3 regions of the Mesorhizobium sp. WSM1343 genome follow, and region 1 is predicted to be linked to each of the others. Evidence: riboswitches for the same ligand, from Rfam matches in the RefSeq annotation. Region 1 holds a riboswitch; each other region holds the start of a gene.
What was found. Region 1 has a riboswitch for cobalamin ahead of AC0NIL_RS23300 (ABC transporter ATP-binding protein). Riboswitches for the same ligand answer to the same signal wherever they lie in the genome.

Region 1 (7,600 bases):
CATGCGGGCGGCAGAGCCGATCTTTCGCAGATATGGCGGCCGGCCGCATTGGGGCAAGATGCATAGCCTCAAGGCGGCGGAGCTGAAAAAGCTCTACCCGCGCTGGGACGATGCCATGGCGGCGCGCCGCGACATCGATCCGGAAAACCGCTTCGTGTCGCCCTACATGGCCGGCCTGTTCGGCATCGAATGATGAGCACCTATTTTTCCACCCTCTCGGATGCGCTGAAGACCGCCGGCATCTTCCGACCCTGCCTGCTGCTCGACCGCGATCGGCTGGACGGAAACATTGCCCTGGTAAAAAGGAGGCTGGATCCCGGCCTGGCCGTGCGGCTGGTCGACAAATCGCTCGCCTGCCTGCCGCTGCTTGCGCATATAGGCAAGGCGCTTCGCCATGAGCGCTTCATGACCTTCCACCCGCCGATCAGCGAGGCGGTGCTGAAGGCGTTTCCGGATGCCGATCTGCTCTACGGCAAGCCGATGCCGATCGGTGCGGCAAGGGCTGCGCTGGTGAAGGGTGATGCCGACTGGTCGCGTGTCTGCTGGCTGATCGACAGCGAGGAGAGACTGGCGGAATACGGTGCTCTCGCTGACGAACTCGGCATCGGCCTGCGCATCGCTTTCGAGATCGATGTCGGGCTGCATCGCGGCGGCTTTGCTGATCCCGCGGCCTTGTCGAAGGCGTTGAGCGCGTTGCCGGCCCGGCTGCATTGCGAAGGCGTCATGGCCTACGAGGCGCATGCACCGCTCATTCCCGGCCTTTTCGGCGGACCGGCAAAGGCATTGGCGGAGGCGTCGGCGCAGGCTGCGGCGTTCGTCGCCTGTCTCGGCGCCGACCAGCGCCGTATCCTCAACATCGGCGGCAGCAAGACCGCGCTGCTTCATCGTGGCGGCGCGGCCAATGAAGTGTCGATGGGCTCGGCCTTCGTGCTGCCCAGCGACTTCGATACGCCAGGCCTCGACGGCTTCCAGCCGGCGGCTTTCATCGCCACGCCGATCCTGAAAGTGGTCGAGCCGATGCTGCCTGGCCCGCCGGCCGTCACCCGCCTGCTGCAGGCGCTCGGCCGGTTTCCGCGCAAGGGCTGCTATCTCTATGGCGGCAAGTGGATGGCCGAGCCGGTCTTCCCCCAAGGCATGAAGACGAACGGCCTGCTCGGCCTGTCCTCCAACCAGCAATTCATGGGCTTGCCCGCCGATGCGACCGCAAGGACAGGCGACTACGCGTTTCTAAGGCCGACGCAGAGCGAGGCCGTGCTGCAGCAATTCGGGTCGATCGCCGTGTTTTCCGGCGGAAAGGTCATCGATCGCTGGCCGGCGCTGCCGATGGCGTGATCGAGCTACGCCTTCACCGGTACCCAGATCTCCAGGCCGCCATTGCCGCTGTGGGCATCGAACTCCGGTCCATAGCGCTCGAATTCCGGTGCATCCGCGATTTCGTGACCGGAGGCGGGCAGCCAGCTGTTCCAGATCGTGTTGATCGTCCGGCGGATGGATGAGATGTGCTCGCGGTGCGAGAACACCGCATATTTCTGCGCCGGCACCCGCACCCGATAGAAGTCCTTCGGCAGATCCGCAAAGCCGGACACTTCGACGCCGACGACATAGTCGAAATTGCCCGCGTCGTCGCCATTAAGGCACACGCCGTAGAAAACGCCTGAGATCTCGCCGGGGATGTTGCCGATAAAGGGTGCAAAACGCTGCCACTGCATCGGAATCCCGGCGCTGGTTTCACAGCTGTAGCGTTCGCCGAGGCCGGCGATCAGGAACGGCCGGCTGGTCTCGAAGCGCGGTGGTTCGAGATTGGTGAGGAGGGACTGGTCCATCAGGATCGGCTCCACGAGGTCGAGGTTGTTGGTCGAGCCTTGCGCGCGCACCAGTTCCGGCGTGGTGCCGAACTGATCGCGGAAGGCACGGGTGAACGCCTCATGCGAGTTGTAGCCGGCGTCGAGCGCGACGACGAGGATGTCGGGCGCTCCGCCGGCCAGCTTGCGCGCCGCCTCGGTCAGCCGGCGTGAGCGCATGTAACCCATCACCGAGCGGCCGGTTGCGGCGCCGAAGGCGCGCGTCACATGAAAACGCGACACGCCGCTGCTTTGCGCGACATCGTCAAGCGAGATCGCCTCCGGCAGATGGCTCTCGACGAACCACAGCGCTTTCTCGGTCGGGTTCATGGGGCTCCTTTTCGCATTGGCCGGATCATCTTGGCGTTTCCTGGCGCGGCCAGTTTGATCGAAATTGCGCATTCCGTGCAATCTGCGCCGATCCCATGGGCTTTCGCTTGACAGCGGGCCGCGTCATCTCCTAAGAATGTTATGTTATTACATAAAATGAGCGTGCAATGCCTGTTTCCCTTAGCTGGCCCACCACTTCGTCCGAGAAATCCATTGCGAAGCGTTTGGTGGAAATCTACGCTGAAGTGGTGATGGTCCCCGAGCCGAAAGGCGAGGGGTGAAAAGGGAACACGGTGAGGCCTGTTCAGGTCGAGGCCGTGGCTGCCCCCGCAACTGTAAGCGGCGAGCAAAATCCGTGAATGCCACTGGCCGGCAAGGCTGGGAAGGCAGGATGGCGCAACGACCCGCGAGCCAGGAGACCTGCCATCACTGAGTTGACCGGACGGGGTGTGCCGGGAGGAAACGCGAATCCCGGCCTTGTCGGCCGGTTCGCCAGCTTCCTTCCGTCGCCAGTTTTGGAAAGTGACGGAAAGTTGGACGGCTCCATCGATCATCGCATCACCATGCGCACGCTTTGCCGTCCCCGCAATCCGGCGGGCTGCAGCCGATGAGCGCAGCGCTTCTCGAAGCCCATGACCTCTGTGCCATGGCGAATGGGCGGAATCTGGTCCAGGCGGTCAGCTTCTCGGTGGCCGCTGGCGATCGCCTTGCCATCATCGGTCCCAACGGCGCCGGCAAGACGACGCTGCTGCGCATGCTGTCGGGCATGCTGCGGCCAAGTTCCGGCGAGGTGAAGCTTGGCGGACGCGGGCTGGACAGGATTTCGGCCGCCGAGCGGGCGTTGCATATCGCCGTTGTCGGCCAGACCGACCAGCCCGATCCGCGGCTGGCGGTGATCGATTATGTCGAGCTTGGCCGGGTCCCGCACGCCGGACTGAGGCGCAGGAGCGAGGAACGCGACATTGTCGTCAATGCGCTGCGCCGGACCGGCCTGCTGCCGCTGCTTGGCCGCACCGTCGGCTCGCTGTCGGGCGGCGAGCGCCAGCGCGCCCAACTGGCGCGCGCCATCGCCCAGCAGCCCAAAATCCTGTTCCTCGACGAACCGACCAACCATCTGGACCCGCGCGCCCGCGGCGAACTGCTCGACCTCGTGGCAGGCTTCGAGATGACGGTGATCGCGGTGCTGCACGATCTGGCGCTGGTAGCACCCTTCGCCACCAGGGTTGCGGTGATGAATCATGCCCGCCTGCAAGCGCTCGCCGCACCGCGCGAAGCGCTGGCCCAACAGCTGATCCGCGAGATTTTCGGCATCGATGTGCTGCGCCTGCGCCATCCGACCGAGGATCGAGAGTTGACGGTGTTCGAGGTTCCGAACCGTGCCGCGCCGCCGTCGTGATTGAAGCCGTTCCATAGTCGACCCGATCCCACCCACAAGGAGCATACCCGTGAAACGCCTCGCTTTTTCGCTTGCCGTCTCGCTGCTGACCTCGACCGCCTTCGCCTTCCCGGTAACCGTCGACAGCTGCGGCAAGCCGCTGACCTTCGACGCGCCGCCGAAGCGCGCTGTCATCCATGATCTGAACATGGCCGAGATGGCTTTCGCGCTGAAATTGCAGCCGTCAATCGTCGGCCTGACCGGCATCACCGGATGGTACAAGGTCGGTCCCGAATTCAAGGCAGAGCAGGGTTCGATCCCGGAGCTGGCGCCGAAATATCCGACGCTCGAAAACCTCGTGGCCGTGGAGCCGGATTTCTTCTTCGCCGGCTGGTACTACGGCATGAAGCCGGGTGGCGAGGTGACGCCCGACACGCTTGCCCCGCACGGCATCAAGACGCTGGTTCTGGCGGAAAGCTGCGTCCATCTCGACAAGAGGCGCCCCGCCGCCTCGATGGACCTGCTCTACGGCGACGTCGAAAAGCTGGGCAAGATCTTCGGCAAGGAGACAGAGGCGGAAAAGCTTGTCTCTGGCTGGAAGGCGCAGCTCGCCGACATCACCGCCAAGGTCGGCAGCGCCAAGGGCACGCGGGTGTTCCTCTACGATTCCGGCGAGGACAAGCCGTTCACCGCAGGCAAGTTCGCCATCCCCAGCGCCATGATCACTGCCGCCGGCGGCGACAACATCATGGCTGACATGGACACCAGCTGGGGCAACACGGATTGGGAAACGGTGGCGTCGCGCAATCCGCAATTCCTCATCCTGCTCGATTACCAGGACGGTGGCGGCTACAGGAAGCTGCTCGACTTCCTGAAGGCGCATCCGGCCATGAAGGAGACCGACGCGGTCAAGAACGAGCGCTTCGTTGCCCTCCGCTACGCCGAGCTGATGCCTGGACCCGCCAACATCGAAGCGATCGACAAGATCGCCAAGGCCATGCACCCGGAAGCATTTTGAGCTTGCGCCATCCGGCATTTGCGTTGGCCATGCTGGCGGGAGCGGCGGCGATCGCCGCTCTCGCTCTGCTGTCGATCGCCTATGGCTCGACGCTGATCCCGCTGGCCGACGTTGTAGCAGCGCTTGGCCGCGCAATCGGCTTAGGCGGGCACGACGTGTCCGGGCCGGTCGGCAAGATCGTCGTCGATCTGCGGCTGCCGCGCACGATCCTGGCCATCTGCGTCGGCGCGGGCCTCGGCGTCGTCGGCGCGCTGCTGCAGACAGTGACCCGCAACGATCTCGCCGATCCGTTCCTGTTCGGCCTGTCGTCGGGCGCCGCCGCCGGTGCTGTTTCCGTCATCACCGTCTTCGGCGACAGCTTTGGCATCTGGACGTTGCCGGTCGCGGCCTTCACCGGCGGCATATTGGCCGCCGGCGTCGTCCTGCTGCTGGTCGCGCGGGTGAGGGGCCAAGGGCCGGAGCGGCTGATCCTCGCCGGCCTTGCCGTGTCCTTCATGTTCACCGCCTTGACCAACTACCTGGTCTTTGCCGGCGACCAGCGCGCCGCCCACTCCGTGTTGTTCTGGACGATGGGCGGCCTTGGCCTGGCGCGCTGGGACAATATCTGGTTGGGCGCGCTGGGTGCGGGCACCATTCTGGCTTACGCGCTGTGGAACCACCGCCGGCTCGATGCCTTCCTGGCCGGCGAAAACGCCGCCGAAAGCCTTGGCGTGCCAGTGGCGCGCATGCGCCGAATGACGTTTCTCGTCGCCGCCTTCTCGACGGCGATCCTGGTCTCTGTCGCCGGGGTCATCGGCTTCGTCGGGCTGATGATCCCGCATCTGTCGCGGCCGCTGGCAGGCCCCTTGCATCTGCGCCTGGTTGCCAGCTGCGCCGTCTTCGGCGCGGTGCTTTTGCTGGCCAGCGATCTTCTGGCCCGAACGCTGCTGCCGCCGCAGGAACTGCCGATCGGCATCATCACCAGCTCGGTCGGTGCGTTCTTCGTCGTCACCATGCTGATCCGCAACCGGCTTTGAGCGCGTTTGGCAACCGGTCGCCGGATCACACGGTCCAGAAATAGCGCACGATGTGGAAGAACACCGGGGCGGCGAAGACCAGGCTGTCGGTGCGGTCCATCATGCCGCCATGGCCTTCGATGAGATGGCCCCAGTCCTTGACGCCCTGGTCGCGCTTGATGGCCGAGGCGACCAGCCCGCCTAGGAATCCCATCGAGCAGGCGACGAAGGCCACGGCTGCCGCCTGCAGCGGCGAGAAGGGCGTCACGAACGACAACAGCGCGCCGAGCAGGCTCGCCGACACCAATCCGCCGATCAGCCCTTCCCAGGTTTTCGACGGCGAGACGTTCGGCGAAAACCGGTGTTTACCAAACAGCTTGCCGAAGATGTACTGCAGCACGTCGCTGCCTTGCACGACGATGATCAGGAAGGCGATCAGCAGCAAGGTGCGGCCTTCGAAGCCTGGCACGTCGAGTGTCAGCAGGGCGGGGACGTGGCTGACGCAATAGACCGAGATCATCACCGCCCATTGCTGCGCGGCGATCCGCTCGAGGAAGCGTTCGGTGTCGCCATGCAGCGCCGTGATGGCCGGCATCAAGAGGAAGCAGTAGACCGGAATGAAGATGACGAAGAGCCCATACCAGGCGGTCCACACCAGCCAGTACTGAAACGGGATGATGATGCCGAACATGCCGAGCAGCACCCAATGGTCGCTGCGGCGCGTATGCGTCAGCGTCACGAATTCGCGCAGCGCGGCGAAGGAAATCAGCGCAAACAGGATGGTCATCCCGTAACGGCCGAAGAAGAAGGCGACCGTCATCAGCGCCACCATCACCCACCAGGCGTTGATGCGCTGCGTGAGATTGACAAGCGTCGAGCTCAGCGGCTTCGGCGCTCGCGCCGAAAGGATGGTGGCGACGATGCTGGCGGTGGTCAAAACCGCCAGCAGGCCGATGATCAGGATGGAGATCTCGTGGCGCATCAATCGTCTCGCTCGGGACGCGGGTTGAGCGCCAGAAGCGCGGCGTGGGCGCGCTCGAGAAAGGCGCGGCGTTCTTCGCCCGGGCCAACCGCGACAGGCGCGCCGAAAACGACGCGGCACAGCAGCGGCACCGGCAGGAACTGGCCCTTGGGCAGCACGCGCGACATGTTCTCGATCCAGCACGGGATCAGCTCGACCTCAGGCCGCGCCGTCGACAGATTGTAGAGCCCGGAGCGGAACGCCAGCAGCGGCTCGTCTGTCATGTTGCGGGTGCCCTCGGGAAACAGGATAAGCGAGTGCCCTTGGTCGAGAACCGACAGCATGATCTCGATGGGGTTTTCCTCAGGTCTCGTCCATTGCCGGTTGATGAGCACGGACGACAACATGTCCTGCGCGATGAAGCGGCGCAGCCGCGACTTCCCCCAATATTCGCCTGCGGCAACAGCATGGGTGATCGCGCGCTCCCTTTCGCTGAGACAGGCCGACAAAAGGATGAAGTCGCCATGGCTGGTGTGATTGGCGAAATAGATGCGCTGCCGCTCGGAGGGCAGGCTGCCGTTCCAGATCGGCCGCACCCCGGTCACCATCCGGGCCAGAGCCGACAGGCCGACGGAGGTTACCGTCTGCAGCAAGGTGAAGGTCTTGAGCGAAAGCTTGTTCATCGCGGCGCCCAAAACCCTGCCGCCAGAAGCGCTGCGGCGAACAGAGCCAGGGCAGCGCGCTGCTTGAACAGCAAGCGGCTTGTGCCGGCCATGCGGTCATCGAGCAAGCGTGTCGCGAACGGAGCCGGTTTCAGGCGCATGCGCGCCAACATGTCATCTACCGCGGCACCGCCGGAAGCTTCGTCGTCATGGCTCGCCATCAGTCGGAACAGCAGCGCGTCGAATGCCAGCAATGCCGACAGCGCCAGCACCGCAACCGCGCTCGCGGCGGCGATCGACAAAGCGATGGCCGCGGGCAAGGTCTCGAAGGCACCGCGCGCCGACGCGGCTAGAGGCGCAAGGACATTTGCGGCCAGCACGATTGCGGCCGGCCACGCGGCCTGTCGCATCAGCATGC
Region 2 (7,600 bases), 1.3 Mb from region 1:
GTCGGCCTGCACCTTGACGCGGACGCGCACATTCTGCTTCGGCGACAACAGGTGATAGACGACGTCGAAACGCTTGGCCCGCGACGGATAGTCGGCGCCGCAGACATCGATGATCGAGATGAACTGGCAGCGCGCATCGTCGCGCAGGAAGGTCATCACCTCGACCAGATCGCGCGGCTCGACATGGACGGTGAGTTCGCCATAGGCGATATCAGCCTCGTTCACGCGGCCGATCAGCTTCTCGCCGAGATAGGTCGACAGTTCGCTCAGGGATGCGGTCATGGATTTACCGTTCGATCGTGCCGGTGCGGCGGATCTTCTTCTGCAAGAGAAGAATGCCGTAGAGCAGCGCTTCGGCGCTCGGCGGGCAGCCGGGCACATAGATGTCGACCGGCACGATGCGGTCGCAGCCGCGCACCACCGAATAGGAGTAGTGGTAATAGCCGCCGCCATTGGCGCAGGAGCCCATCGAGATGACGTAGCGCGGCTCCGGCATCTGGTCGTAGACCTTGCGCAGCGCCGGCGCCATCTTGTTGGTCAGCGTGCCGGCGACGATCATGATGTCGGACTGGCGCGGAGACGCGCGTGGCGCGACACCGAACCGCTCCGAATCATAGCGCGGCATCGAGGTGTGGATCATCTCGACCGCGCAGCAGGCGAGGCCGAACGTCATGAACATCAGCGACCCGCTGCGCGCCCAGGTGATGAGCGCCTCGGTCGAAGTGACCAGAAAGCCCTTGTCGGCCAACTCGTTGTTGATCTCGAGGAAGAAGGGATCGTCCTCCCCCACCGGCCTGCCGGTGTTGGGATCGATGATGCCCTTGGGCTTCGGCGCGACGAGGGTGCCTGAACTGTCGTTCAATCCCATTCCAGCGCTCCTTTTTTCCATTCATAGGCAAAGCCGATGGTCAGCACCGCCAAAAAAACCATCATCGACCAGAAACCGAGCATTCCGATCTTCGAAAACGACACCGCCCACGGAAACAGGAAGGCTACTTCCAGGTCGAAGATGATGAACAGGATCGACACCAGGTAGAAACGGATGTCGAACTTCATGCGGGCGTCGTCGAACGAGTTGAAACCGCACTCGTAGGCGGAAAGCTTTTCGGGATCGGGATTGCGGTAGGCCACCAGGAAGGGCGCGGCCAGCAGCGCCAGGCCGACAACCAGCGCCACGCCTATGAACAGGACGATGGGCAGGTATGAGCTCAAGAGTGCGTTCATGCTCGGCTTTCCGTTGGCGCCAATCCACGTTGATTACAGCACCGGACCCTAATGCGGAAGCGTGACAGTTTAACCGCTGAACCGTTTTAAGGGCCTATGCTGCAACGCGGCGAGGGTTAGCGCAGCACTTCCAGCGAAGCAAGTCAAACCTTGTTCAAAACATCGACCTGGACGGCATATCGCGGCAAACTGGTCCGATCCGCTCCTGTTTGATTTCCTTCGCTTTTTACTCCACTTTTCTCTCCTGACATGAATGCTGCCAAAACCCTGCTAGCATGGGTTGGAATCAGCCATTCGACCCTCGGTCAAAACACTTCAAAGTGATACCTGCATGAAGGAAAAGATCTCGCTCCCGATGGCCCGGCGCATCGCCCTTGCCGCCCAAGGGTTCCTCGATCCTCGCCCGACCGGCACGCCCGACCGCCGGCATTTTGCCCGCACGCTCTCCCGCACCGGCCTGTTGCAGATCGATTCCGTCAGCGCGGTGGTGCGCGCTCATTATATGCCGCTCTATTCGCGCCTTGGCCCCTACCCGCTCGCTCTGCTCGACAACGCGGCCGTGACGCGCAAGCGCATGGTTTTCGAATATTGGGCGCACGAGGCCTCCTTCCTGCCGGTCGAGACATACCCGCTGATGCGCTGGCGCATGCAGCGCGCCGAGCGGGGCGAGGAAATGTATCTGGGTCTCGCCAAATGGGGCCGCGAACACGCCGCCTACATCGAAGAGATCTACCGCGAGGTCGCCGAGCGCGGCCCGATCGCCGCTTCCGCGCTGGAGGGCCAGAAAGGTTCGGGCGGCTGGTGGGGCTGGAGCCATGCCAAACACGCCTTCGAATGGCTGTTCTGGGCCGGCCGCATCACCACGGCGCACCGCCGCGGTTTCGAGCGCTTCTATGACCTGCCCGAGCGCGTGCTGCCGCAGGCGATCCTCGATCTGCCGGTGCCGACGCCTGAGGACGCGCACCGCGAATTGCTGCGCATTTCCGCCCGCGCCCACGGCGTGGCGACTTCAAGCGATTTGCGCGACTATTTCCGCCTGTCGCCGGCCGATATGAAAGGCCGGTTGGAGGAACTGGTTGAAACGGGCGAGTTGCTGCCGGTGCGTGTCGAAGGCTGGGACAAGCCGGCCTATCTTCACCGGGACGCCCGTCTGCCGCGCAAAGTCGAGGCCCGCGCCTTGCTGGCACCCTTCGATCCGGTCGTCTTCGAGCGCTCGCGCACCGAGCGGCTGTTCGATTTCCACTACCGCATCGAGATCTACACACCGGCCGACAAGCGGCAGTATGGCTATTATGTCCTGCCGTTCCTGCTCGGCGACCGGATCGTGGCGCGCATCGACCTCAAGGCAGATCGCCCGGCCAGCATACTGCGCGTCCATGCAGCCTATGCGGAGCCCGGTGCGCCGCCTGAAACTGCTGCGGAGCTGTTCGAGGAATTGAAGCAGATGCAAGGTTGGCTCGGGCTCGAACGCATCGAAGTGACGCCTGCCGGGGATTTGGGGCCGGCGCTGGCCGACATAGCCGTGTCGTAAGCTCGCGTTGACACCGCCGCCCGCAAAAGCCTAAATCCGGTTCCAGATGGTCCCTTGCCCGCAACGGCAAGGGCTAAGAGGGAATGCGGTGCGGGGCAAAATCCCAAATCCGCGGCTGTCCCCGCAACTGTAAGCGAAGAGCCAAGGCCGAAAGCCACTGGGAGTTCCCGGGAAGGCGGCTACCCAAGGCGATGACGCGCGAGCCAGGAGACCTGCCGTCTGCGACTGTAGAATCCGATCGCCCGGCGGGTTTCCGGGCAAGGAGCCCGATCTTTGGACCACGACAGCAGTTTTTCGGCTGGCACAGCGGATATTTCGTCCGGCCATGATGATGCCTTGGCCGGCGTCACCATCATCGTCTGCGGCTCCTGCCGCAATGAGACCGGCTCCGACGCTCATCCCCGCGCCGGCGAGTTGCTGACGGACGACACGCGCCGCGCCGCCGCTGGCGACGATATCCGCATCCGCAGCGTCGAATGCCTTGGCAATTGCAAGCGGCGCCTCAGCGCCGCGATCCTGCGCGACGGCTGCTGGAGCTATGTCTTCGGCGACCTGACCGCGACAAGCGGCGCCGACCTCGTGACAGGCGCAAAGCTCTTCGCCACCTCGAAAGATGGCCTGATCCCGTGGCGTGGCCGCCCCGATAGCCTCAAGCGCGGCCTCGTGGCCCGCATTCCACCCATCGACATGCTGAAGGACTGACCATGACTGCCCCAGATTCGTCTGCAAACCTCTCCCGCGTTCCCTGCACCGTCGTCACCGGCTTCCTCGGCGCCGGCAAGACGACGCTGGTCCGCCATCTCCTGGAAAACGCCGGCGGCAAGCGCATCGCCATCATCGTCAACGAATTCGGCGACATCGGCATCGATGGCGAGATCCTCAAGGGATGCAGCATCGACACCTGCCCCGAGGAAAACATCGTCGAACTGGCCAATGGCTGCATCTGCTGCACCGTTGCCGACGACTTCGTCCCGGCGCTCGACCAAATCCTGTCGCTGACGCCGAAGGTCGACCATATCCTGATCGAAACCTCGGGCCTGGCACTGCCCAAGCCGCTGGTCCAGGCCTTTCAGTGGCCGAGCGTGAAAAGCCGGGTGACCGTCGATGGCGTCATCGCCGTGGTCGACGGACCGGCATTGGCCGAAGGCCGCGTCGCCAACGACATGGAGGCCCTCCAGGCGCAGCGCGCCGGGGACGAGACGCTCGACCACGACGATCCGGTGGAAGAAGTGTTCGAGGACCAGATCGCCTGCGCCGACCTGATCATCCTGTCGAAGAGCGACCTGATGGACGCCGCCGGCACCGCCCGCGCCAATGCCATCATTGGCGAACACTCCGCCCGCGCAGTGAAGATCTTGCCGACGTCGCATGGCAAGGTCGATCCCTCCGTGCTGCTCGGGCTCGGTCTCGCCGTCGAGGACGACATCGAGAACCGCAAATCCCATCATGACGGCGCCTTCGACCACGAGCATGACGACTTCGACACCTTCATTGTCGACATAGCCTCGGTCGCCAATCCCGATGAACTGGCAAAACGCGTCGCCACGGTCGCAGAAGAAGAGAACGTGCTGCGTGTAAAAGGCTTCGTCGAGGTCGGCGGTAAGCCGATGCGGCTGTTGCTGCAGGCCGTCGGGCCGCGCGTCAATCATTACTATGACCGTGCCTGGACCGCTGAGGATGACCGCCGCTCGCGTCTCGTCGTCATCGGCCTGAAAGGGCTGAACCGCCCGGCGATCGAGCGTATACTCGCCGGCTGATTTCGGACACGGGTCGCGATGCACATCCTCACCACGACATCCGCCTCGCTCGACGACCTCGCCGAGCCGGTCGATCTGCGGCAGACGCCGGCGGATATCGTGGCCCTGTCCTTCACCGACAGCGACCTCGCCGGACTGGCGGCGGCGTGGAGGACCGATGCCGACCGCCTGCCCTCGATGCGGCTGGCCGCACTGCGCGACCTGCGCCATCCCATGTCCGTCGACCTCTGGGTCGACAGCGTCGCCCGCCATGCCAAGATCATCCTCGTGCGCATCCTCGGCGGCTACGACTGGTGGCGCTACGGCTGCGACCAGCTTGCCTCGACCGCCCGCGAACGCGGCATAAAACTGGCGCTGCTGCCCGGCGAATGCCGCGACGAGGATCTGCGCCTGATCGAAGCCTCGACGCTGCCGCGCGAGGAGTTGGACGGCCTGCTCGACTATTTCCGCGAGGGCGGCCCGGCGAATATGAGCGCACTGGTGCGGAAATTGGCGGGGTTGGCGGGACAGGATGCGGAAGTTATCGGCCCGGTGGTGGTGCCGAAAGCTGGTTTTTACGTGCCCGGATGTGGAGTTGTGGAGAAGCGGGACTTATCGAATGCTGGCGCTTACAACGTCAACTCTCCTATCATCCCCATCCTGTTCTATCGCTCGATGCTGCTGGCCGCCGATGTCGCGCCCATCGATGCGCTTGTTGAAGCGCTGCGGCAGCGCGGCATCGACCCAGTCCCGATCTTCGTCTCCAGCCTCAAGGACCCAACCTCCCTCGCCTTCGTGGAAACAGCACTGACGGCGCTGAAGCCCGCCGCCATCATCACCGCGACCGCTTTCGCCTCAGGCGCCGAACCCGGCATCGAAACGCTATTCGACCGCGCCGGCGTGCCTGTCTTCCAGGTCATCGTCGCCACCACCCGCCGCGACATCTGGCAAAACAACCAGCGTGGCCTGGCACCCGCCGACCTCGCCATGCATGTCGTGCTGCCCGAACTCGACGGCCGCGTCCTCGCCGGCGCCATTTCCTTCAAGGGCGAGACCGAGACCGATCCCGCACTCGGCCACCGCGCCTTCGCCAACCGGCCGGAACCGGATCGCGTGGCGCAGGTCGCTGACCGCGTCGCGGCCTTCATCAAGTTGCAGGAGACACCCCGCGCCGGGCGCAAGCTGGCCATCCTAATCCCGGATTACCCTAGCGCTCCTGGTCGAACCGGCTATGCCGTCGGCCTCGACGTGCCGTCCAGCGTGCTCGCCATGCTGCATGACCTGAAGGAGCAGGGCTATGTGATTGAGGGGATTCCGCAGACGCCGCGTGGGTTGCTGGATTTGCTGGAAGCCAGCGATACTGGATTGGCCTTAGATAACTACATTGCCTTCTCGACGGAGTTGCCGACTGCGGCAATTACTGCGGTCGAAGCCGCTTGGGGCAAAGCGGAAGACGAAACAGGTTTGCGCGGAAGCTTCCCCTTCCGCGCCGCCACCTTCGGCAACGTCACCATCGCCCTCGCCCCCGACCGCGGCCGCTCCGTCGACCGCCGCGCCGACTACCACGACCCGACGCTGCCCCCGCGCCATGCGCTGATCGCCTTCGGCCTCTGGCTGCGCAAGTCGCTCGGCGTCCACGCGCTGGTCCATGTCGGCGCCCATGGCACGCTTGAATGGCTGCCGGGCAAAACCGTTGCTCTGTCGGAAAACTGCTTTCCGGAGATCGTCACCGGTCCCCTGCCCGTCATCTATCCCTTCATCGTCTCCAACCCGGGCGAAGCGGCGCAGGCCAAGCGGCGCATTGCCGCCGTCACCCTTGGCCATTTGCCGCCACCGCTGACCGGCGCCGGGCTGGACGAAAACCAGCATAAGCTCGAGCGGCTGGTCGATGAATATGCCCAGGCCGACGGGCTCGACCGTCGCCGCCGTGACCGACTGGCGAAACTGATCGTCGACACCGCGCAAAAAACCGGCCTCGCCACCGAAGCCGGCGTCGCGAGAACCGATGCACCGGACGAGGCGCTGCGCCGCATCGACGCCTGGCTTTGCGATCTCAAGGATTTTGCCATCAAGGACGGGCTGCATATCTATGGCCGCGCTCCGGAGGATGAGCCCGACGCCATGCGGCGACAAAGCGCTGAAGCCGAGAAGACGGCGCTGCTTGCCGCGCTCGATGGCGGCCACGTCAAGGCCGGTCCGGCGGGCGCGCCTGCGCGCGGCCGCTCGGACGTCTTGCCCACCGGCCGCAATCTGTTCACCTCGGACCCGCGCACCATGCCGACGCCGACCGCCTATGATCTGGGCAAGGCCGCGGCGGAGGAAGTCGTGCGCGGCTACATGCAGTCGCATGGCGACTGGCCACGCTCGCTGGTCATCGATCTCTGGGGCTCGGCATCGCTGCGCACCGGCGGCGAGGAGATCGCTCAAGGCCTGGCGCTGATGGGCTGCCGGCCGCAATGGGATTTGGCCACCGGCCGCATCACCGGCATCGAAGTGCTGCCGCCGGCCACGCTCGGAAGGCCACGCGTCGATGTCACATGGCGCATATCGGGCCTGTTCCGCGACATGTTCCCGACCCAGATCGCGCTGATCGATGCCGCAGCCAACGCGGTTGCCGCGCGCGACGAGGACGATTCGGAAAACCCGCTCGCGGCCAAAACCCGCGCCGACGGCAAGATCAGCCCGCGCATCTTCGGCACCTCGCCGGGCACCTATGGCACCGGCGTCGAGGATCTCATGTCCTCCGGCGACTGGGCGGCACGCGACGAAATCGGCCGCGCCTATCTCGACGCTACATCGCACGCCTATGGCGGCGCCGGGGGCGAAGGCATCTCCGCGCCCGGCGCCTTCGAGGGCCGCATCGCCGAAGCCGATCTTCTCGTCCACACCGGCGACGACCCCGGCCGCGACATCCTCGAGGGCTCCGCCGATGTGGCCTTCATCGGCGGCTTTTCCGCAGCACTTGCGGCGCTCGGCAGGAATGCCGACGTCATCGTGCTCGACACCACGGACCCGCAAAAGCCGAAGCCACGCTCGATCAGTGAGGCCGTAGCGCGCGTCGTGCGTGCCCGCGCCGTCAATCCACGCTTCATATCAGGCCAGATGCGGC
Region 3 (7,600 bases), 460 kb from region 1:
ATCTTCCCGCTGATCGCGCGCGAAGGCGGCGTGCTGATGCGCTCAGGCCATACCGAAGCAGCGGTCGATCTGTGCAAGCTCGCCGGCCTGCCGCCGGTTGGCGTCATTTCCGAGCTGGTCAATGATGACGGCACCGTCAAGCGCGGTCCGCAGGTGCAGGCTTTCGCCGAGGAGCATGGCCTCAAGCAGGTTTCGGTCGCCGACCTCATCGCCTACCGGCAGCGCAAGGAAACGCTGGTCGAACGCGTCGCCTGCTCGGAAATCGACACGCTCGGCGGCAAGGCACAGGTCTTCACCTACACGCTGCCGTGGGACTCCATGCATCACGTCGCCATCGTCTTCGGCGACATTCGTGACGGCGAGGACGTGCCGGTGCGTCTGCATTCGGAGGATGTGGTGACCGATGTCTTCGGCACCAGCCACCGGCTCGACGCCATCATGAAGACAATGGGCGAGCGCAGGCGCGGTGTCATCGTCTATCTCAGAGAAGGCTCCGTCGGCGTTGCGCATCAGGAGCGCAAGCGGCCGGCAAGCGGCGACCGCGAGGATCACGAAGAGGCGCGCCGCCGCGAAAACGAGTGGCGCGAGATCGGGCTAGGCGCCCAGATCCTCAAGGATCTCGGCATCTCCTCGATCAACCTGATCGCCTCGCGCGAACGCCACTATGTCGGCCTCGAAGGTTTTGGCATCCACATCGCCAAGACGGAGATCCTCTGAGCCTCCCGCCGATCCGGTTGCCGGAGAAGACGGATGAATGCGTCTCTGCCTACCAGCCAGCGCAGCGAGCGGCTTTTGCTGCGCCGCCCAGAAGAGACTGATCTGGATTTCCTGATCGATCTCTTTTCGCGCCGGGAACTTGTTGCGCATCGCCCCGACCCTGTTCCGGATACACCCCAGCAGAGCGCCACGCGGCTGACGCGCGACATCGGCCATTGGGACAAGCACGGCTTTGGCCGCTGGGCGGTCGAGGCGGACGAAAAGCTGGTCGGCTTCGGCGGCGTCACGGTATCGGCGGATTTCGACGGTCTGAACCTGTCCTATCATCTTCATCCGGCGAGCTGGGGACATGGCTATGCCACGGAATTGGTGATGGAAGCACTGCGCACCGCGTTCGGCCCCTTGCGTGCCGATCGGGTTGTCGGCCTCGTCCGCCCCGCCAATCCGGCTTCGCGACGGGTGCTGGAGAAATGTGGCTTCGTCTTCGAAAAAGAGGTGATGTTGCATGGGGCGCCAACGATAGTTTTGGCATTGGCGCACCCAAGAAGAGTCAATATTTTCAGGCCCGGCCGCCTAGAGCGGCGCGCCCGGCCTAAGGCCCGGGCGCGCCGGAACTATTCCGCAGCAATCGCGGCTGCTTCGCATCCGTCCATCTCGCACTCAGCCGTGGCAAGGCTGCGCTGGCCAAGCAGCACCGTGGCCAGCGCGATCGTGCCTGAAGCCACAGAGACCCAGAACCCGTTCTGGGCACCGAACGCATCGACCACCGCGCCGGCCGCGAACGAGCCGAGCGCCATGCCGATGCCGATGCCGGTCATGACCCAGGTAATGCCTTCGGTCAGCATCGCCTCCGGCACATGCCGCTCGATCAGGCCGAAGGCGGTGATGAAGGTCGGCGAGATCGCCACGCCGCTGATGAACACGGTCAGCGCCAGCAGTGGCACGGTGTCGGCGGTGAGCGGCAACAGCGTGCCGAGCGCGACGAGGGCGACCGCGATGGCCAACTGGCGTTGCAGCGGCGCCTTCAGGCTGAGCGCGCCGACGATGATGCCGAGCACGAACGATCCCAGCGCGTAAACGCCGATGACAAGGCTGGCGGCGCCGGGCTGGCCAAGCTCCTTGGTAATCGCCACGGTGCTGACTTCCGTCGTCGCGAAGGTCGCGCCGATGAAGATCAGGGCGAAGGTGATGATCTGAACCGGCCGCAGGCGGATCGCCGAGCCGCTTGAGCCATGGTCCACCGGCCGCACTTGCGGCTCCGTCGAACGTTGCAGGATGAAGGCCGCTGATCCGAATGCGAGAAATAATGTGCTCACCAGAATGCCGGCTTCCGGGAACAGGGCAGCACTGAGACCGACCGATAGCGATGCCCCGGCGATATAGACCAGTTCATCGGCCGCGGACTCGAAGGCGAATGCGGTGTTCATCTGCGGCCGTCCGCGGAAAATCTCTGTCCAGCGCGCCCGCACCATCGCCGGCATGCTTGGCATGGCCGCGGCCAGTAAGGCCGACACGAACAGCGTCCACACCGGCCAGTCCTGGTTGGCCGCCGCTATCAGGACGGCGAAAGCCAGCACCGCGATGATGGTGGTGGGCACGACGATCCGTGTCTGGCCCAGGCGGTCCACCAGTCTGGATATCTGCGGCGCAACGAAAGCGTTGGCCAGCGCGTATGTTGCCGAGACGGCTCCGGCCAGCCAGTATTCGCCACGCGTCTGCGACAGCATCGCCACGATGCCGATGGGCGCCATGGCGATCGGCAGGCGCGCCATGAATCCGGCGGCCGCAAAGCCCTTGGCTCCGGGGGCACGAAAGATTTCCGAATAGGGATTTTGCATGGGTGGTTCCTCGACAAAGGACGATTCGGCAATTACATACGAAGCGTATGATTGTTAAATAGAGCATACGCCGCGTATGTCAATTGGCATACGTTACGTATGTGAATAGGGCCAGAAGCCATGCACAGACCCCGCAAGGAGATGATCGCCGAGACGCGCGCAAAGCTGATCGCGGCGGCCCGCCATGCCTTCGGCACAACAGGCTATGCGGAAGCCTCGATGGATGATTTCACCGCTTCGGCCGGGCTGACGCGCGGCGCGCTCTATCATCATTTCGGCGACAAGAAGGGGCTGCTGCAGGCGGTCATAGCCCAGATCGACGGCGAGATGGCGGCGCGCATCAATGAGGTCGCGTCGAGAGCGCCGACCCGCTGGCAGCATTTCGTCGACGAGTGCTCGACCTATATCGAGATGGCGCTGGAGCCGGAAATCCAGCGCATCATGTTCCGGGATGGCCCGGCCGTGCTGGGGGATCCAGCGCAATGGCCGAATGCCAGTGCGTGCATCGTGTCAATGACCGACCATCTGACCGCGCTGCAGGAGGAGGGGGTCGTTGTCTCGAGCCTCGACCCCGAGACGGCCTCGCGACTGATCAACGGAGCGAGCAGCCAGGCAGCGCAACGGATCGCCAATTCGGACGACCCCGAAGCGACGTCGAAGAAGGTGGTGACGGCGTTCAAGCAACTGCTCGAAGGCCTGCTCAAGAAGCCGGATCCGCAGTCGAATTGAAGTTCCCACCGGAGCTTTTCGTGCCGGCAGCTGTTCCCGATAGGAATTTTTTCTTGACACCTGCCCTCAGCTAAGGTACATATTCGTCCATGGTGCTGATTTGCGCCGGTGACCCGCCGCACAGGCGGGTTTTTCGTTTGATGCTCCGTCAGACAACGCGCCGGCGAAAGGCTGCGAAAGAAAACCGTTGCCCAGAATTCGTCGCCCTGTGGTGCCAGGGCCGGCAATTGACAATCGCCGGGTTGAGTTCATCCTCTTCCACCATCTCTGAGGCGGAGATTCGGGGCACATGTGGGATTTCGAGATCGGCCGGTCGGTGTCCATCATGATGCGGACCTGGCCGTTCATCGTCTTTCGTATGATCGTCTATTTCGGCATCACGCTGGCCTACATCATGGCGACCGGCACCGGTGCCTCGGTCGGCTATGGCGTCGGCCATATCTCCACCGATCCCGACGGGCCCATGTCCTTTGCCCTGTGGGGCGGCGTGGTCGGGTTTGGCATCGTCTCGATCGCGGTCTACTGGATCCGCGAATACATCCTCTATATCGTCAAGGCCGGCCACATCGCCGTCATGGTTCATCTGATCGACGGCCGCGACATTCCCGCAGGTCAGGACCAGATCGCCTACGCCAGGGATATCGTGACCCAGCGTTTTGCCGAGGCCAACATCCTTTTCGTCGTCGACCAACTCGTCAAGGGTGCCATCCGCGCCATCACCGGCCTGCTCGGCGGCATCGCCGCCTTCCTGCCTATACCGGGCCTGAGCGGCCTGGTCTCCTTCATCAACACGGTGATCCGCCTGTCGCTGACCTATGTCGACGAGATCATCCTCGGCTACAACATCCGCATCAATTCAGCCTCACCCTTCGAGACGGCGCGCCAAGGCGTCGTGCTCTATGCCCAGAACGGCAAGGTCATGGTCAAGAACGCCGTCTGGCTGGCGGTCATCATGTGGGGCGTTTCGTTCGTCATCTTTCTGATGATGCTGGCGCCTGCTGGTGCGATTCTGTTCCTGATGCCTGGCCAGCTCGCCGGCTGGGCTTTCGTGCTCGCCATCGTCTTCGCCTGGGCGTTCAAGGCGGCCTTCATCGAGCCTTTCGCCATCGCTTGCCTGATGCAGGTCTATTTCAAGACCATCGCGGGCCAGGTGCCGGATCCGGCCTGGGACGCCCGGCTGGCCGAGGCGTCGTCGAAGTTCAGGGAGCTCAAGGACAAGGCGCTCGCCTCCTTCGGCGGTTCGCGCTGGGGTACGGCCGGCGCCACACCCTGATCGGCCGGGCAGATGGTGTCTGGTGAGGCAGAAACGGTGTTGAGGCGCGCCACGGTGGACTTGAGCTGTGTCTCGCCTTGCCCGGAAAACGTCTCGCTCATGATCAGTTCCGGCAGCGGCAGCCGCCGTCCCCAACCATGCGTTTCAAGGTCCGGTTTGGAAGCGAACTCGGAAACACGGCCGACGCAGAGATAGGCGATTGGCGTTACGTGATCCGGAATGGCCAACAGCCGCTTCAGCGCCTCAGCCTCGATGATGCTCACCCAGCCGACGCCAACGCCCTCGGCACGCGCGGCCAGCCAGAAATTCTGCACCGCGCAGACGGTGCTGTAGAGATCCATCTCCGGATTGTGCCAGCGTCCCAGCGGCGAACCTTTCGAGCGCTGCCGGTCGCAAGTGATGCAGATGTTGAGCGCGCTTTCGCAGATGCCTTCCAGCTTGAGCTTGCGGTACAGCGCCTGTTTTTCCGCCTCGATCGCCGGCAGTTCCTGCTCGCGCGCGGCCAGGAACAGGTCGCGCACCCTTTCGCGTCGCTCGATGTCACGAATGACAATGAAATTCCATGGCTGCATGAAGCCGACCGATGGCGCATGATGAGCGGCAAGCAGCAGCCGCGCCAGCACGTCGTCATCGATCGCGGTGGGCAGGAAATGGCTGCGCACGTCGCGCCGCGTGAACATGGCGCGATAGACCGCATCGCGCGCATTCTGGTCGAATCCATCGTCAATGGCAGCGGTCATATGTTCCGGCATCGCTTGTCCCCTTGCGATTGCAGATTCAAAACGGTCAGAGCGTACTTTGTGCGTCCAAATGGACGCACGTCGCTCTGATGCCATCCGCCCGACCATGCGGATGACGATGCCTGCCAGGCCGGTCTTCTGGCTTGGGATCAACCCGCGTCCGGTGCCTTCCCGTCATCGACAGTGGCATTTACCGGCGCGGTCCCCCTCACAGCGTTGGGCACGCCACGGAATTCAACCGTGTTCCCGATTCTCCCGCTTGCGGCGGGCACCAGGCAGTACCCAGGGACCTTACGCCGAAGCGCCGGCGAGGCCAATGCCCGCGGCGACGCGAATGGACGCAGGCGCGATTTTCCCCAGTCATCGGCCGCCCGTGCATGGCCTTTGTCGATCCGGGTCACTAGATTAGGACGATGACCACCCGTCTCTACACGCATCCGATCTTCCTCGAGCATCTCACGCCGCCCGGACATCCCGAGCGGCCCGACCGCTTGCGCGCCATCGAGCGCGTGCTCGATGAGGAAGCCTTTGCCGGGCTCGATCGTATCCAGGCGCCGGAAGGCGACGAGGCCACCATCCTCTACGCGCATCCCGCCGATTTCGTCGCCCGCGTGCGCGCCGCCATTCCCGACGAAGGCATTGCCCGCATCGATGCCGACACCACTGCCAGTCCGAAGAGCTGGCAAGCGGCGATCACCGCGATCGGCGCCGCCAACGCCGCCGTCGATGATGTCTTTTCGGGCCGCGCCGACAACGTCTTCGTCGCCGCCCGGCCGCCCGGCCATCATGCCGAAAAGACCACGGCCATGGGCTTCTGCCTGTTCAACACGGCGGCGATCGCGGCGCGTTATGCGCAGAAGAAACACGGTGTCGAGCGCGTTGCCATCGTCGACTGGGACGTGCATCACGGCAATGGCACGCAGGATATTTTCTGGGACGATCCCTCGGTGCTCTATTGCTCGACACACCAGATGCCGCTTTATCCCGGCACCGGAGCGAAGACCGAAACGGGCGCCGGCAACATCGTCAACGCACCGCTGGCGCCGCAGACCGGCAGCGAAGTATTTCGCGATGCCTTCCTGTCGCGCGTCCTGCCCGCGCTCGACAATTTCGCGCCCGACCTGATCATCATTTCGGCTGGGTTCGACGCGCACCACCGCGATCCGCTGGCCGAGATCAATCTGACCGAGGATGATTTCGACTGGGCGACCGGCCAGTTGATGCAGCGCGCGGCACGCCACAGCGGCAACCGGCTCGTAAGCCTGCTCGAGGGCGGCTACGATCTGCAGGGATTGGCATTTTCGGTCGCCGCCCATGTCGGGCGACTGATGAAAGGATGAATGATGGCTGGTGAGACCAACGAAGACGTCAAGGCGATGAGCTTCGAGCAGGCACTCGATGCGCTGGAGAAGATCGTCGATGATCTGGAGCGTGGCGACGTGCCGCTCGACCAGTCGATCAGGATCTATGAACGTGGCGAGGCGCTGAAGGCGCATTGCGACCGGCTGCTGAAGGCCGCCGAGGACAAGGTCGAGAAGATCAGGCTGTCGCGCGACGGCAAGCCGGTTGGAACGGAGCCGCTCGACGCAGATTGAGGCCGGTCCGAACGATGGCCTCGCCTCACCGGTTTTTGGACATGATCATGATCGAGGCTATAACTCGTTGCGATTGAAACAGCTCAAGGACAAGAGGAGATACGGAAGCGATGTGCAGAAACATCAAGACCCTGTTCAATTTTGATCCGCCGGCAACCAATGACGAGGTGCGCGACGCGGCCCTTCAGTTCGTCCGCAAGCTGAGCGGAACGACGCGACCCTCGAAGCAGAACCAGCACGCCTTCGATCATGCCGTCGACGCCATCGCGGCCTCGGCGCGCGAACTGCTCGATTCCCTGGAAACCCATCAGCATCCGCGCAATCGCGAAGAGGTGGCGGCCAAGCTGCGGGCAAAGGCGGCCATCCGCTTTGCCTGATGCGGCCAGGCGGCCTTCGACCACCGACAAGGAGAGTCCATGAGCTTCTTCCCCGGGAAAGACCCTGAGGTGGGCGATGCGTTCGCCAGCGATCAGATCGAATTGATGGTCGTTCCGAACGCCAAGGACATCGGTGGTTTTCAGGTGCGCCGTGCCCTGCCAACGGCAAAAAGGCGGTTGGTCGGTCCGTTCATCTTCTTCGACCGCATGGGTCCCGCGATCCTGCGGGCCGGCCAGGCGCTGGACGTCCGTCCGCATCCGCATATCGGACTGTCGACGGTCACCTATCTGTTCGACGGCAAGATCCGGCACCGCGACTCCCTCGGCACCG

Region 2: linked by a shared signal. The riboswitch ahead of AC0NIL_RS16925 (DUF1636 family protein) and the one ahead of AC0NIL_RS23300 (ABC transporter ATP-binding protein) in region 1 are both predicted to bind cobalamin.
Region 3: linked by a shared signal. The riboswitch ahead of bluB (5,6-dimethylbenzimidazole synthase) and the one ahead of AC0NIL_RS23300 (ABC transporter ATP-binding protein) in region 1 are both predicted to bind cobalamin.

What each region holds. Positions count from the first base shown of each region.
Region 1 is NZ_CM148370.1:4,754,373-4,761,972, reverse strand. It holds gene AC0NIL_RS23315 (D-arabinono-1,4-lactone oxidase) at 1-193, shown strand, start outside; gene AC0NIL_RS23310 (alanine racemase) at 193-1,332, shown strand; gene AC0NIL_RS23305 (AraC family transcriptional regulator) at 1,338-2,171, opposite strand; cobalamin riboswitch at 2,407-2,613, shown strand; gene AC0NIL_RS23300 (ABC transporter ATP-binding protein) at 2,779-3,567, shown strand; gene AC0NIL_RS23295 (ABC transporter substrate-binding protein) at 3,617-4,564, shown strand; gene AC0NIL_RS23290 (FecCD family ABC transporter permease) at 4,594-5,580, shown strand; gene AC0NIL_RS23285 (phosphatidate cytidylyltransferase) at 5,606-6,541, opposite strand; gene AC0NIL_RS23280 (lysophospholipid acyltransferase family protein) at 6,541-7,203, opposite strand; gene AC0NIL_RS23275 (hypothetical protein) at 7,200-7,600, opposite strand, start outside.
Region 2 is NZ_CM148370.1:3,492,967-3,500,566, reverse strand. It holds gene AC0NIL_RS16945 (NADH-quinone oxidoreductase subunit C) at 1-282, opposite strand, end outside; gene AC0NIL_RS16940 (NuoB/complex I 20 kDa subunit family protein) at 287-868, opposite strand; gene AC0NIL_RS16935 (NADH-quinone oxidoreductase subunit A) at 859-1,224, opposite strand; gene AC0NIL_RS16930 (winged helix-turn-helix domain-containing protein) at 1,556-2,755, shown strand; cobalamin riboswitch at 2,786-2,989, shown strand; gene AC0NIL_RS16925 (DUF1636 family protein) at 3,029-3,457, shown strand; gene cobW (cobalamin biosynthesis protein CobW) at 3,460-4,512, shown strand; gene cobN (cobaltochelatase subunit CobN) at 4,531-7,600, shown strand, end outside.
Region 3 is NZ_CM148370.1:5,216,980-5,224,579, reverse strand. It holds gene ribB (3,4-dihydroxy-2-butanone-4-phosphate synthase) at 1-717, shown strand, start outside; partial or broken gene AC0NIL_RS25605 (GNAT family N-acetyltransferase) at 751-1,260, shown strand; gene AC0NIL_RS25600 (MFS transporter) at 1,332-2,555, opposite strand; gene AC0NIL_RS25595 (TetR/AcrR family transcriptional regulator) at 2,676-3,284, shown strand; gene AC0NIL_RS25590 (hypothetical protein) at 3,574-4,557, shown strand; partial or broken gene bluB (5,6-dimethylbenzimidazole synthase) at 4,728-5,237, opposite strand; cobalamin riboswitch at 5,409-5,588, opposite strand; gene AC0NIL_RS25580 (histone deacetylase family protein) at 5,711-6,637, shown strand; gene AC0NIL_RS25575 (exodeoxyribonuclease VII small subunit) at 6,641-6,892, shown strand; gene AC0NIL_RS25570 (DUF2277 domain-containing protein) at 7,003-7,269, shown strand; gene AC0NIL_RS25565 (pirin family protein) at 7,309-7,600, shown strand, end outside.